Regions from separate parts of the Pseudomonas sp. FW305-20 genome, predicted to be linked through region 1. Evidence: riboswitches for the same ligand, from Rfam matches in the RefSeq annotation. Region 1 holds a riboswitch; the other holds the start of a gene.

Region 1 (7,241 bases):
ACCACGTTCGAGGCGATCCCGGCCCAGGCGCGTTATCAATTCATGCTCGATAACGCCGAATACTTCGTCCGTACGTTTATTCGCGGGCCGGTGTGCCGCGGCCAGATCGCCACTGACGTGATTCGCGATAACTTCTGGGCACTGTTCCAGGCGCCTGAGCACGATCTCTACATCATTGATCCGAATTACCGCGGCCAGGCCACGCCTTTGTTGGCGATGCCGGGGCAGAACGACGATGTCGGCAGCATCCTGAGCCTGTGGCATGACTACCGCGACAAGCGTAACGAGTACGAGGTGCTGCGCCGTGACAGTTACGCCGATGCGCCAGCGCCGAGCTGGTCGACGTTATGGGCTGGCAACGATAACGCCTTGCTGACGATCTTCCGGCATTTCGACAGTGCCTCGGTGAACAAAGGCCTGATCGGTGACGTGCCGCAAACGATGTGGCTGTTCGACTTCCCGCTGCTGGAGCGCACGTATTATCAGTTGGCGGTCAACTTCGACGTGTTCGGCAACGTCTCCCATCAAGCCCAGACCCGCCTGTATTTCGACCTGATCCGCAACGGCGCCGAGCAGAACTTCCTGCGCCTGATGCCGGCCGATTCGCGCGACGACTACCTCGACGACTGGTACCAGAGCGGCGGCAAATTCAAGATGTGGCTGAATTACGAGGCCATCGATAACGACAAAAAGACAGCGCTGGTGCTGGACGAAAAGGACCCGAAACGCGATTTCGCCCAGCAATTGCTGGCCCGCTACGGCGACCTCAACGCCAGGCCGGACCCGATCAACCGTTGTACTGGCGCTTATTGCTCACGGCCGAACATCGACCCGGTCTTGCAGAGTGCCGAACAGGCGTTGAGTCGCCTGACTTCGCGTCCGGCGGCCGGGCTGAAGGTTATCGATCAACTGCCGGAAGCGACCCTGCTGCGCATCGAAACCGCGAGCGGCAAGCGTGAGGTCTACAGCCTGCTGCGCAACCGCGCGCACAGCAACGTTGCGTTCCTGATCGGTGAATCGCTGCGGTATCAGCCTGGGCTCGACACCGCGACTATTTACCCGGGCGTGCTCAGCAGCTATCCGAACTTCATATTCAACATCCCGGCCGAGCAAGTGCCTGAGTTCGTGGACGAGATGGAAAACGCCAAGGACGCCAATCGCTTCGAGAAAATCGTCGAGCGCTGGGGGATTCGCCGCAGCCATCCGCAATTCTGGTTCTACTTTCATGACCTGAACCGGTACGTCCACGAGACCGATCCGGTGGAAGAGGGCGTGCTGGACATGAACCGCTATCAGAATCTCTGAGGTGTCTGTGATGCAGTGTGCTTTCCCGACAAAAATACTAGGACTTTGTACGGCGCGTTGATTGGCGTAAACTGCGCCCAAGCCTGCGAGGAGTTTCCATGACCGCTATTACCATTACCGACGCCGCCCACGATTATCTGGCTGATCTGCTCTCCAAGCAGAACACCCCAGGCATCGGCATCCGCGTCTTTATCACCCAGCCTGGCACCCAATACGCCGAAACCTGCATTGCATATTGCAAGCCGGGCGAAGAAAAACCCGAGGACACGGCGCTGGGGCTCAAAAGCTTCACCGCTTACATCGACTCGTTCAGCGAAGCGTTCCTGGACGATGCGGTAGTCGATTACGCCACCGACCGTATGGGCGGCCAGCTCACCATCAAGGCGCCAAACGCCAAAGTACCGATGGTCAACGCTGACAGCCCGATCAACGAGCGTATCAACTATTACCTGCAAACCGAGATCAACCCGGGGCTGGCCAGCCACGGCGGTCAGGTCAGCCTGATCGATGTGGTCGAAGACGGCATTGCCGTGCTCAAGTTCGGCGGCGGTTGCCAGGGCTGTGGCCAGGCAGACGTCACCCTTCGCGAAGGCATCGAGCGCACCTTGCTCGAGCGCATTCCCGAGCTCAAGGGCGTTCGTGACGTCACCGACCACACGCAGAAAGAAAACGCCTACTACTAAGTAAGGTGTTCGCTGCAGACATAAAAAAACAGCGCTGTGGCGAGGGAGCTTGCTCCCGCTCGATTGCGAAGCAATCGCAAAGCAGCTAATGCATTTTCCCGTGATGAATGCGTTGGCTGATGTTGGGACCGCTCTGCGGTCCAGCGGGAGCAAGCTCCCTCGCCACAAGTACTTCAGGGTCTGTAGAGATGCGCGTGCCCCGCGCGATACAGCGACGATTCACTGAAGTGATCGCTACCCAAAACCCGACCCACCAGAATCAACGCCGTGCGCCGAAACCCCTTGGCTTCAACCTTCGCGGCAATGTCCGCCAACGTCCCCACCACCCAATCCTGATCCGGCCAGGTCGCCCGGTGAATCACCGCGATCGGGCAATCCGCGCCGTAATGCGGCAGCAATTCGGCCAGGATCTTCTCCAGATGATTGACCCCCAGATGAATCGCCATCGTCGCCCCGTGCTGCGCCAGGCTGCCAAGCTCTTCGCCAGCGGGCATCACGGTTTTGTCGGCATAACGGGTCAGGATCACGCTTTGCGATACGTCGGGTAACGTCAGTTCCGCACCCAACAGTGCCGCGCAGGCCGCCGTGGCCGTGACGCCGGGAATGATTTCAAACGGGATGTCGAGTTCGCGCAGGTAGCGGATCTGCTCGCCAATCGCACCATAAAGACTCGGATCGCCGGAGTGCACCCTGGCCACGTCCTGGCCCTTGGCGTGGGCGGATTTGATCAGCTCGATGATCTGTTCCAGGTGCAGTTCGGCGCTGTTGACCACCTGTTCGGCGCAATGGCCTTCCAGCACGGCGGCGGGCACCAGGGAGCCGGCATAGATGATCACCGGGCAGCTGCGAATCAGCCGTTGGCCTTTGACGGTGATCAGTTCCGGGTCGCCGGGACCTGCGCCAATGAAGTAGACGGTCATCGTCGGTTCCTGTGAAAAAAGGGGCTGGGCAAGGCTTCAGATGAAGATTGCTCATGATCGAGACGGGGATTATCGAAGATTTCAGGCAACGCCGGCCAATGCCAAGGTGGCCTGGGCAAATTTTTGTCGCGAAATCAGCAGTTTTGCTGGTGCCTGGGCCAGGTGTTCAGCCAGGGCCAGGGCGGCACTTTCCGCTACGCCGTAGCAGCCGGTGCGTTCGAACGCGATGTCGGAGCGGTGGCTGAGTTGCGGTTGATAGACAGCCAATTGTTCGCAGCTGAAATACTGCAACGGCAACGCAAGCTGTTCGGCCAATTCGATCAAGCCAGGTTCTTCGCGCTTCAGGTCGATGCTGGCCAGGGCCTTGATTTGGTGAAGTTCGATCTTATGAGCCTGCAAGGCCTGATCGAGCAGCGCCCGCAACGTGCTGACGGGGCAGCCGCGCTGGCAGCCCAGGCCGACCACTAAAGTCGGCGCTGTGCTGATATCACTCATGCGTGGTACTGACCATCGCTTTTGCGGCGGAACAACCAGGCACTGATCAGGCCCAGGGCCAGCCAGAATGTCACGTTGGTCAGCTGCGAAGCGATTTTGAACTGAGCTTCCAGGGCTTGTGGAGCCAGCATCGAGTGAACTTCCGGTTGTGGTGCGCCGATCACGTGAGGAACGGCCAGGATTGCCACGCCGAGCACTTTCATCAGCCAGTGACGGCTGAACACGATCAATGCAATGCCGACTGCTGTGGAGGCCGCCGTGCCGATCCACCAGACCTGTCGTTGCGCCAAATCAGCGGCGGCAGTGCCCGGCAGTTCGGGTGGCAGACCGAGGGTCGGTGCCAGTACGAACGTGGCATAACCGGCCAGGCCCCAAAGCAGGCCCTGGGAGGTTTTGGTCGGTGCGCGCAAGGTGTAGAGACCGGCCAGCATCAGGGCGAAACCGACTGCTATCACCAGGTTGCCGCCGGTGGTGGACAGCACGCGCTGCCAGCCGTCCGCCGGTTCCCAGGCCTCGGCATCGTGGGTGTGAGCGGCGACAGCACCTGCGGCGTGTTCGTGAACTTCAACCGCGGCGGGCTCGGATTTTTCGTAAGTCTCGGCCTGCAAAATCAACGGTGCCACCCAGAAGCTTTGCAGCAGGGTCAGCAACAGGGCGGCCAGCAGCCCGGTGAACCCTGCGGTTTGCGCAATACGCTTGATCATGTCAGCAGGTCTCAATGGCACGGAAATGCAGAGCTGTGGCGGGTATCGTGCGCGGCATTGTGCACCGCTTCGATGTGCGAGAAACCGGCGAAATACACAAGGCTGGCACCCAGGATCGACGCGCATACGGCGGCGGTCAGGCGTTGGGTCAGGGTATGGGTGGTGCTGGCGGTGCTCTTATCGGTGTTGCTGCCGGTGCTGCTGATGATCGACATGGCGCTTCCCTCTGGTCTGTCAGCGGGGTGATATAGAGCGCATGGAAGACCCCTGCGAGTCGGGCACGCAGAGGTTCAAACAGCGCCCGCCCACCGCGGGTTTGTTATTCAGTGATCGTAATGGTCACTTTGTGTTGCGGGCCGGTCTCCGGGCTCACGAGGGGCACTGGCTTTCGCCTTGACCTGCAAGCATCACCTTCCCATGCCGAACTGCTGGCACAGTGGATCTGACGCTTCGCTCGCTTACCGTTGCGGGGGCAGCACCGGACTGACATGGCTTTAGAGTAAAGCACATGATTCACCGGTTTCCCGTTTCACCCTGTGAAGGGCACCCGTAACAAGGCGTGTAGGAGAGCATGGGCGGGGGTTGGGCGTCAATTGGCAAGGGTTCTCGTTTGAGTTGATCGTTCCCACGCTCTGCGTGGGAATGCAGCCCGGGACGCTCCGCGTCCCTTTCACAGCCGAACGCGGAGCGTCCGTTGAGGCATTCCCACGCAGAGCGTGGGAACGATCATCAAAGGGGGCACCACAGAATTCAGGTCAACATTGACCCGCCCCCACACGATGCGTAGCCTTGCGCTTTCGAGGTTCTTCGGTGTCTGCCGAAGCTAAGAAGGGAACGCGGTCGATGCCGCGGCTGCCCCCGCAACTGTGAACGGTGCTGTTCGCTGCCACGCCACTGCAAACCCTGTGCAACGGGTTCGCGGGAAGGCGCAGCGAATGCCAGGCCCACAAGCCCAGCACACCGTCAGCCAGGAGACCTGCCTCGAAACAGATTCTCACTACAACCGGGCGGGGTGATCCGGTGGCGGAACTCTTGCGCGCGTGCATCCGCCGCTGCGATTGTCGTCCCGTATGCCCGCCACCTTGCCAAAGGGCATCCGATGAAAACACTGGCCAAACTCCCCGTCACCATCGTTACCGGCTTCCTCGGCTCGGGCAAAACCACGTTGCTGCGGCACATGCTCGACAACGCTCAGGGCCGTCGCATTGCGGTGATCGTCAACGAGTTCGGCGAGCTGGGTATCGACGGCGAAATCCTCAAGCAGTGCTCCATCGGTTGCACTGAAGAAGAAGCCAACGGCCGCGTCTACGAACTGGCCAACGGCTGCCTGTGCTGCACCGTTCAGGAAGAATTCTTCCCGGTGATGCGCGAATTGGTCGCCCGTCGCGGCGACCTCGACCACATCCTCATCGAAACCTCGGGCCTGGCCCTGCCAAAACCGCTGGTGCAAGCCTTCCAGTGGCCGGAAATCCGCAGCGCCTGCACCGTTGACGCGGTCATCACTGTGGTCGACAGCCCTGCGGTCGCCGCCGGCACCTTCGCGGCGTTCCCGGACCAGGTCGATGCCCAGCGCAAACTCGACCCGAACCTGGATCACGAATCGCCGCTGCACGAACTGTTCGCCGACCAACTGGCCAGCGCCGACCTGGTGATCCTCAACAAGGCCGACCTGATCAGCGCCGCAGACCTGGCCCGCGTACGCCTGGAAGTCGCTGAAGAACTGCCGCCAGCGGTGAAAGTCATCGAAGCCAGCAGCGGTCGCGTGCCACTGGACGTGCTGATCGGCCTCGGCGCCGGTTCCGAAGAACACATCGACAGCCGTCACAGCCATCACGATCACCACCATGAAGATGAAGACGGCCATCACGATGAGCATGACCACGACGCATTCGACTCCATCTCCATCGAACTGCCGCAAGCCGACGAAAGCCTGCTGCTGGACGCGTTGACTCAACTGGTGGTCCAGCACGGCATTTTGCGCGTCAAAGGTTTCGCGGCGATTCCGAACAAGCCGATGCGCCTGCTGATCCAGGGCGTGGGCACGCGTTTCGACAAGCATTTCGACCGTCAGTGGGGCGCCGACGAAGCGCGTACCACGCGTCTGGTATTGATCGGCCAGAAGCTGGACGCCACTTTGCTTGAAGCGCAATTGCGCGCTGCGCTCAGCGTTTAAGCCATGCACCTGCTCAGGACCCAGCCCGGCGGTTTCGTGTCGGATGACAACATTGCCGACCTTGGACAAACCCCCGCCGAGCTGGTGATCCTGTGCAGCGGCGACTCCAGCCTGGCGCTGCTCGCCGAAGCCGCGCAGCAGTTGCCCGACGATTACCCCAGCGTGCGCCTGGCCAACCCGATGCAGGTGCAGAATCACGCCTCGGTCGACTTGTATGTCGACGAAGTGCTGCGCCACGCCAAGGTGATTCTGATCTCGCTGCACGGCGGCATCGCCTATTGGCGTTACGGCGTCGAGCGTCTGGTGCAACTGTCGGAGCGCGGTGTACAGCTGATTCTGGTGCCCGGCGATGACCGCCCGGACCCGGAACTCAGCGACCTGAGCACGGTGGACGCGCAAGACCGCGACCGACTCTGGCAGTTTCTGCGTCAGGGCGGCATGGGTAATGCCCTGGATTTTTTCCGTTGCCTTGCCAATCGCTGGCTGGATCGCGACTACGCCTGGGCCGAGCCGCAAACCCTGCCGCGCACAGCGATTTACCACCCTCACAAAAGCCCCGCTGAACTGAAGGATTGGCAAGCCGACTGGCAGGCCGGTCAACCGGTGGCGGCGGTGCTGTTTTACCGCTCGCATTTGCAGGCGGCGAACACCGGTTTCATCGATATTTTCTGCCAGCGTTTGCAGGCGGCGGGGTTGAACCCGTTGCCAATTGCTGTGGCCAGTTTGAAGGAACCCGGCTGCCTGACGGTGGTCGAGGACTGGCTGGATGAAGTCGAGGCCGGCGTCATTCTCAACACCACCGGTTTCGCCCAGTCCAGCCCCGAAGCGCCGCATTTGCGACCGTTTCGCCGCAACATCCCGGTGATCCAGGCGATCTGCGCCCAGGACAACGAGCCCGGCTGGCGCGCCAGCGAACAAGGCCTCGGGCCGCGCGATCTGGCGATGCACATCGCGCTGCCGG
Region 2 (7,241 bases), on a different contig from region 1:
AAGCTGGCGGACCTCAAATCCCGTCTGACTCTGGCGCTGATCTTTCAGATGCGTCCGCTCTCCGATGAAGACAAATTGCGTGCCTTGCAACTGCGCGCCTCGCGTCGTGGCCTGCACCTGACCGATGAAGTCGGGCATTTCATCTTGACCCGCGGTACGCGCAGCATGAGTGCGCTTTTCGAGCTGCTTGAACGTCTCGATCAGGCTTCCCTCCAGGCTCAACGCAAGCTGACCATCCCGTTCCTGAAAGAAACGCTAGGCTGGTGAAAACCAAGGCCTGTAGCGGGTTTCGGCATATTTCAGGCGTCAAGAAATCCGCTTTCCTACAGGGTTGCAGGCTGCGCGAACGTCTAAAACGGGCTTAAGCGCTTAGATGTAAACGCGAAACCAAGAAGTCACATAAAGGTCGATTGAATTTGCAAATGAGTTTGATAGTAGGCATAGTCTCGGCTTCTTAGAACTATCAGCCACGGTCGTGCCCATGCTAAATCGCTTTGCACCCCTCGTGCCTCTCGCACTCGTCACCCTGTTGTTCGGTTGCGCTGCTCACTCTCCAGTGTCCCAGCAAGAGCAACAACAGCAGGTTAAAAACTCTGCTACCGCCCAATCTTCCGTTCTTTATCAACAAGCGCTTGAGCAGGAAGAAGCGGCCAGCGAAAAAGAACTGGCAGACTTCGCCGGCGGCAAGTCGTATCAGCTTCCGGTTCTGGCCGACAGCATCCTTGAACGCGGCATGTCCCTGATCGGTACCCGTTACCGTTTCGGCGGCACCTCCGAAGCAGGCTTTGATTGCAGCGGCTTCATCGGTTACCTGTTTCGTGAAGAAGCCGGCCTGAACCTGCCACGTTCCACCCGCGAAATGATCAACGTCGACGCTCCGCTGGTTTCTCGCAGCAAACTGGAGCCGGGCGACTTGCTGTTTTTCGCCACCAATGGCCGTCGCGGCCGCGTCAGTCACGCCGGGATCTACCTGGGTGACAACCAGTTCATCCATTCCAGCAGCCGTCGTAGTGGTGGTGTGCGGATCGATAGCCTGGGCGACAGCTACTGGAGCAAGACTTTCATCGAAGCCAAACGCGCTCTCGCGATGGCACCGGCGACGGCCCCGATCGTCACGGCGCGCAAGTAAGCGGACAGTTTGTAAGGTGAACTTAAAGTCTTACTTGAAGTTTGCCCCGTAGCAGCTAGAATCCTGATCTATTATTGATGGCAAACCGCCTGCGTCCTGCGCAGGCGGTTTTCTTTTCTGCGCCCCTGCAGAAAAAGCCGCAGCCAGATCAGGATGTTCTGCCTATGTCGACGTCGGCCCGCCTCGCAATCATGTTCTTCGCAGCGCTGCTCAGCGCCTGCGCCAGCCGTACACCGCCACCTGCACCGGTGGTTCGCGCGCCGATTGTTTTCAGTTCCTCCCAAGCATTCTCGCCTGAGGCAGAAGACGTCTTGTTCCGCGCGCTCGGCCTGGTAGGCACGCCGTATCGCTGGGGTGGCAACACGCCGGATTCGGGTTTCGATTGCAGCGGGCTGATCGGTTATGTCTACCGTGATGTCGCCGGCATTTCCCTGCCGCGGACCACGCGCGAGATGATCGGCATGCAGGCGGCCAGCGTGGGCAAGGAAGGCCTGCAAACCGGTGATCTGATCTTCTTCGCCACCAATGGCGGTTCTCAGGTCAGCCACGCCGGGATCTACGTCGGCGAAGGTCGCTTCGTCCATGCGCCAGCCACCGGCGGCACGGTGAAGCTCGACAGCTTGTCCAAAGCTTACTGGCAGAAAGCCTATCTGAGCGCCAAGCGCGTCTTGCAACCTGAGCACTTGGCACGCAATCCCTAAAGGGCAGAGGTTGTCATGACCGCTCGCACACTCAATCTCGACGATTCCCTGTATCAATACCTGCTCGACGTTTCCCTGCGCGAAACGCCGTTGCTCAAGCGTTTGCGTGACGAAACCCAGGCGCTGCCCATGGCTCGCTGGCAGGTGGCGCCGGAGCAGGGGCAATTCCTCGCGCTATTGGTGAAACTCATCGGTGCCAGGCGCCTGCTGGAAATCGGTACTTTCACCGGTTACAGCGCCTTGTGCATGGCGGCTGCGCTGCCGGATGACGGTTCGCTGATCTGCTGTGACATTCCCGGTGACTACAACGCCACCGCGCGCCGTTACTGGCAGGAAGCGGGACTTGCCGCGCGGATCGATCTGCGTTTGGCGCCCGCGCTGGAAACCCTGGCTCAGCTGGATCAGCCAGAGTCATTCGACCTGATCTTTATCGATGCCGACAAAGCCAACTACCCCCTTTACCTGGAGCATGCATTGCGTCTGCTGCGCGTCGGCGGGCTGGCGGTGTTTGATAACACGCTGTGGAGTGGTCGGGTGCTTGAGGACAATCCCGAGAGTGAAGACACCCGAGCCATCCAGGCGCTCAATTGCGCCTTGAAGGATGACTCGCGTGTGGATTTGTCGCTGTTGCCGTTGGGGGATGGGCTCACACTCTGCCGCAAGCGCTGAACGCGGTTCTTGTGGAAGCGGGCTTGCTCGCGAATAGCGGTGGGTCAGGCAAGTTCAATGTCGGGTGTACCGGCCTCATCGCGAGCAGGCTCGCTCCCACAGTTGATGTGTATTGCAGTTATTGAGCCGCCGACACGCGCCACACCTTGTTGCCCACGTCATCCGCCACCAACAAATCCCCCTGCCGGTCAATCACCACGCCCACCGGCCGGCCCATGGCTTTTTCCTCGTTATTGAGGAAGCCAGTGAGCACATCAATCGGCGGCCCGCTCGGTTTCCCTGCGCTGAACGGTACGAAAATCACTTTGTAGCCACTGTGCGGTTTACGGTTCCATGACCCATGCTGGCCGATGAATGCTCCTTCCTTGAATTGCGCCGGCAGTCTGTTGCCTTCAGCGAACGTCAGGCCCAACGAGGCGGTATGCGGGCCGACCGCGTAGTCCGGCGCAATGGCCTTGGCCACCAGGTCGGGGTTTTGCGGCTTGACGCGAACATCGACATGCTGACCGTAATAACTGTAAGGCCAGCCGTAAAACCCGCCGTCCTTCACTGAAGTGATGTAATCCGGCACCAAATCGCTGCCGATTTCGTCGCGCTCATTGACCGCTGTCCACAATGCGCCGCTGCGAGGTTCCCAGGCCAGGCCGTTTGGATTACGAATCCCCGAGGCGAAGATCCGATGATTACCGGTGGCGCGATCCACTTCCCAGATTGCCGCGCGACCTTCCTCCTGATCCATGCCGTTTTCACCGATGTTGCTGTTCGAGCCCACGGTGACGTACAGCTTGCTGCCGTCCTTGCTGGCGATGACGTTTTTGGTCCAGTGGTGATTCAGCGTGCCGCCCGGCAGGTCGATCACCTTCATCGGCTGCGACTTGATCGCCGTCTCGCCGCTTTCATAGTGGAAGCGCAGCAAGCGGTCCGTGTCGGCGACGTACAGGTCATTGCCGACCAGGGTCATGCCGAAGGGCGAGTTGAGGTTTTCCAGGAACACCGTACGGGTTTCGGCGATGCCGTCGTGGTCCTTGTCCCGCAGCAGCGTGATGCGGTTCGGGCTGGGTACGCCGGCGCCGGCACGGCCCATGACTTTGCCCATGATCCAGCCACGAATGCCGGCATCGGGTTTGGCGGGTGCGTTGGTTTCGGCGACCAGCACGTCGCCGTTGGGCAGCACGTAGAGCCAGCGCGGGTGATCGAGGCCTTCGGCAAAAGCCACCACCTGAGTTCCTGTCGCGGCGATAGGTTTTGCGCCGTCCGGCCAGCCGATCGCCGGGGCGATGTTCACCGTCGGGATCAGGGTTTTGTTCGGTTCTGGCAGCTTGGGCGATGGGCCGGTGCCGTCGGAGACTTGCAGCCTGGCGGTTTCACCACAGGCGGCAAGCCCTCCGGCGAGCACGATGACGAGAGCGAGCTGAGGCTTGCGCATGCTGATCTTCCCTATGAATGCAGTGAGCTAATCAATAGAGAAGTGCAGTGCGCGATGGTTCAACCGGTCAGCCGCGGGATTCCTTGAACAGCACGGCGATGCCGGGGTGATAGTTGCCGGTTTCGTTGCGCAACTTGCGATAGGCATAGGGGAAGTACCAGGCCACTGCGCAGGTGTGTTCCTTTTGCAGGTCGTCGACCATGTCCTGGAGCTCTTCCGGGGTGGCGCTTTGTTGGGCTTTTTGCGGCGCAACGAACAGGCAGCCGAGTTTCAGGTCGCTGGCGTAGCTGATGCGTTTGGCGTCGCTGGTGATGTCCTGCAACGCTTGAGTCAGGTTCAGGTTGTTGACCCGTGGCCAGCGCTGGGTCGCCTGAAGGTAAGCGCGTTCTTCGCTGCCCGAGATAAACAGATCGGCGCGGCCATTGCGTTCGCCTTCTTCGATCTGTTTACGGGTCGGTGTTTGTTGCAGCGTGACCATCTCTGCCATCCAGGCCGCGGCGGACAGCAGGCTCAGGTTGGCTTTTTCATCGAACCAGTAAGGCGTTTCGTTATCGCCGCGCACGGCGTTGTAGCGGTCGATACAGTCAAACCAGCGTTCCAGCACCGGTCGCAGGAATTCCAGCTTCGGATTGCTGATGATCATGCCTTGCATGTGGCTCACCCTTGTTATTGTGTTGTGAGATTGTGGCTCTTTGATATCACTGCTGGGAGTGTGGCACAAGATTGGCGTCAGATAATTGATCGACAGCAGTTATTCGCTCCCAGGCTGCCCGTCTTCAATTGACGCTCCATCCCCAACCCTCTAACCTTCGCGGCTTGTTTCAGGTGCTCTGTGACCTTGGTCGACAGAGTGAAACAGGGAAGCCGGTGAGTGACGCTCTTCAAGCGACGAAGAGCCATGATCCCGGCGCTGCCCCCGCAACGGTAAATGAGTGAAGGCTGCGCCTTGAGCCACTGTGTTGATATCAACATGGGAAGGCGCGCAGTCAGGCCAACGCCGCTCATGAGCCCGGAGACCGGCCTGATCCATCCAGCGGCATCACGGTGGGCGATGCCAGGCTTGTTGCCGTCTATTCTTGTGCCTGCCCGCCGTTATCCAGCCTCAACGGAGAGCTCCCCCATGACTGATACCCCCGATCGTGACGAACGTCATCTGGCGCGCATGCTGCGCAAAAAAGCCGTGATCGACGAACGCATCGCCAATTCCCCGAATGAATGCGGCCTGCTGCTGGTGCTGACCGGCAACGGCAAAGGCAAAAGCAGCTCGGCCTTCGGCATGCTCGCCCGGTCCATGGGCCACGGCATGCAGTGTGGCGTGGTGCAGTTCATCAAGGGGCGCAACAGCACCGGCGAGGAGCTGTTCTTCCGGCGCTTCCCGGAGCAGGTGCGTTTTCATGTGATGGGTGAGGGCTTCACCTGGGAAACCCAGGATCGCCAGCGTGACATCGCCGCCGCTGAAGCTGCGTGGGCAGTGTCGCGCGAATTGCTGCGTGATCCGTCGATCGGCCTGGTGGTGCTGGACGAATTGAACATCGCGCTCAAGCACGGTTATCTGGATCTCGATCAGGTGCTCAGCGACTTGCAGGCCCGTCCGCCAATGCAGCACGTGGTAGTCACCGGTCGCGGCGCCAAGCCGGAGATGATCGAGCTGGCCGACACCGTCACCGAAATGGGCGTGATCAAGCACGCGTTCCAGGCCGGGATCAAGGCGCAAAAAGGCGTCGAGTTGTGAGCTGCACTTTATGAATAGCCATCGTCAATGCCCGGCGGTATTGATTGCCGCACCGGCCTCCGGTCAGGGCAAGACCACCGTCACCGCCGCGCTGGCCCGTTTGCATCGCAATCAGGGGCGCAAGGTGCGCGTGTTCAAATGCGGGCCGGACTTTCTCGACCCGATGATTCTCGAGCGCGCCAGCGGTGCGCCGGTGTATCAACTGGACATGTGGATGGTCGGCGAGCAGGAAAGTCGTCGACTGTTGTGGGAAGCGGCCGGCGAAGCCGATCTGATCCTCATCGAAGGCGTCATGGGGCTATTCGACGGTACGCCGTCCAGCGCTGATCTGGCGCGGCACTTCGGTGTGCCGGTGCTCGGCGTGATCGACGGCACCGCCATGGCCCAGACCTTTGGCGCATTGGCGTTGGGGCTGGCGAAGTATCAGCCGGACTTGCCGTTTGCCGGTGTGCTGGCCAACCGCGTCGGCACCGTGCGCCATGCGCAGTTGCTCGAAGGCAGTCTGACTGAAGGTTTGCGCTGGTATGGCGCGCTGTCCCGGGAAACCGGTATCGAATTGCCGAGTCGGCACCTCGGGCTGGTTCAGGCCAGTGAGTTGAACGATCTCGACCTGCGCCTCGATGCCGCCGCCGAGTCATTGGCCAGCAGTTGCGATGTCGCTCTACCACCGGCTGTGGAATTCGCCGCGCCTGAAATGATCGCAGCCGAACCCTTGCTGGCCGGTGTGCGAATTGCCGTGGCCCGGGACGAAGCCTTTGCGTTTACCTACGGCGCGAGCCTGGATCTGCTGCGGGCCATGGGCGCCGAGTTGTCGTTTTTCTCGCCGATCCGTGACATGCAACTGCCGGAGGCAGACAGCCTCTATCTGCCTGGCGGTTATCCTGAATTGCATCACGTGGCGCTGTCACAGAACACCACGATGCTGGCCGCAATCCGCGCTCACCATGCGGCGGGTAAGCCGTTGTTGGCCGAGTGCGGCGGCATGCTGTATCTGCTCGATTCGTTGACCGATGTCGAGGGCACTCGCGCTGAACTGGTTGGCTTGCTGACGGGGGATGCGGTGATGCAAAAGCGTCTGGCCGCGTTGGCGTTGCAGGCCGTCGAATTGCCGGAAGGTTTGTTGCGCGGGCACACCTATCACCACTCGTTGACCAGCACTGAGCTTGAGCCGATTGCTCGTGGGCTGAGCCCGAATGGTGGGCGAGGGGCGGAGGCGGTTTATCGTGAGGGGCGGATGACGGCTTCTTATGTGCACTTTTATTTTCCGTCCAATCCATTGGCGATTGCCGCGCTGTTTGTGCCTGACCATAAGGACGCCATCGCGAGCAGGCTCACTCCCACAGGGGACCGCGTTTCTTCAGATAGCACACCTTCCACTGTGGGAGCGGGCTTGCTCGCGAAGAGGCCATGACCGACAACGCATTTTCTGAAGCCGAACGCGCGGCGGTCTACCGAGCCATCGGCGAACGCCGCGACATGCGTCATTTCAGCGGCGGCATCGTCGAGCCTGAGTTGCTGCAGCGCCTGCTCGAAGCCGCACACCAGGCGCCGAGCGTCGGCCTGATGCAGCCCTGGCGGTTCATC

What was found. A riboswitch is a leader RNA that binds a small molecule or an ion and turns the genes downstream of it on or off. The one in region 1 is predicted to bind cobalamin.
Region 2: linked by a shared signal. The riboswitch ahead of cobO (cob(I)yrinic acid a,c-diamide adenosyltransferase) and the one ahead of AC3WP4_RS00835 (CbtB domain-containing protein) in region 1 are both predicted to bind cobalamin.

Annotation. Positions count from the first base shown of each region.
Region 1 is NZ_JBYTAJ010000001.1:167,983-175,223, reverse strand. Features, by position in the region: gene AC3WP4_RS00860 (fatty acid cis/trans isomerase) at 1-1,305, shown strand, start outside; gene nfuA (Fe-S biogenesis protein NfuA) at 1,404-1,988, shown strand; gene cobM (precorrin-4 C(11)-methyltransferase) at 2,162-2,908, opposite strand; gene AC3WP4_RS00845 (cobalamin biosynthesis protein) at 2,990-3,403, opposite strand; gene AC3WP4_RS00840 (CbtA family protein) at 3,400-4,107, opposite strand; gene AC3WP4_RS00835 (CbtB domain-containing protein) at 4,119-4,322, opposite strand; cobalamin riboswitch at 4,445-4,673, opposite strand; cobalamin riboswitch at 4,891-5,105, shown strand; gene cobW (cobalamin biosynthesis protein CobW) at 5,207-6,280, shown strand; gene cobN (cobaltochelatase subunit CobN) at 6,284-7,241, shown strand, end outside.
Region 2 is NZ_JBYTAJ010000041.1:3,880-11,120, reverse strand. Features, by position in the region: gene hda (DnaA regulatory inactivator Hda) at 1-267, shown strand, start outside; gene AC3WP4_RS25275 (C40 family peptidase) at 482-1,129, shown strand; gene AC3WP4_RS25270 (C40 family peptidase) at 1,294-1,830, shown strand; gene AC3WP4_RS25265 (O-methyltransferase) at 1,846-2,499, shown strand; gene AC3WP4_RS25260 (PQQ-dependent sugar dehydrogenase) at 2,618-3,925, opposite strand; gene AC3WP4_RS25255 (hypothetical protein) at 3,993-4,577, opposite strand; cobalamin riboswitch at 4,732-4,964, shown strand; gene cobO (cob(I)yrinic acid a,c-diamide adenosyltransferase) at 5,046-5,657, shown strand; gene AC3WP4_RS25245 (cobyrinic acid a,c-diamide synthase CobB) at 5,668-7,068, shown strand; gene bluB (5,6-dimethylbenzimidazole synthase) at 7,065-7,241, shown strand, end outside.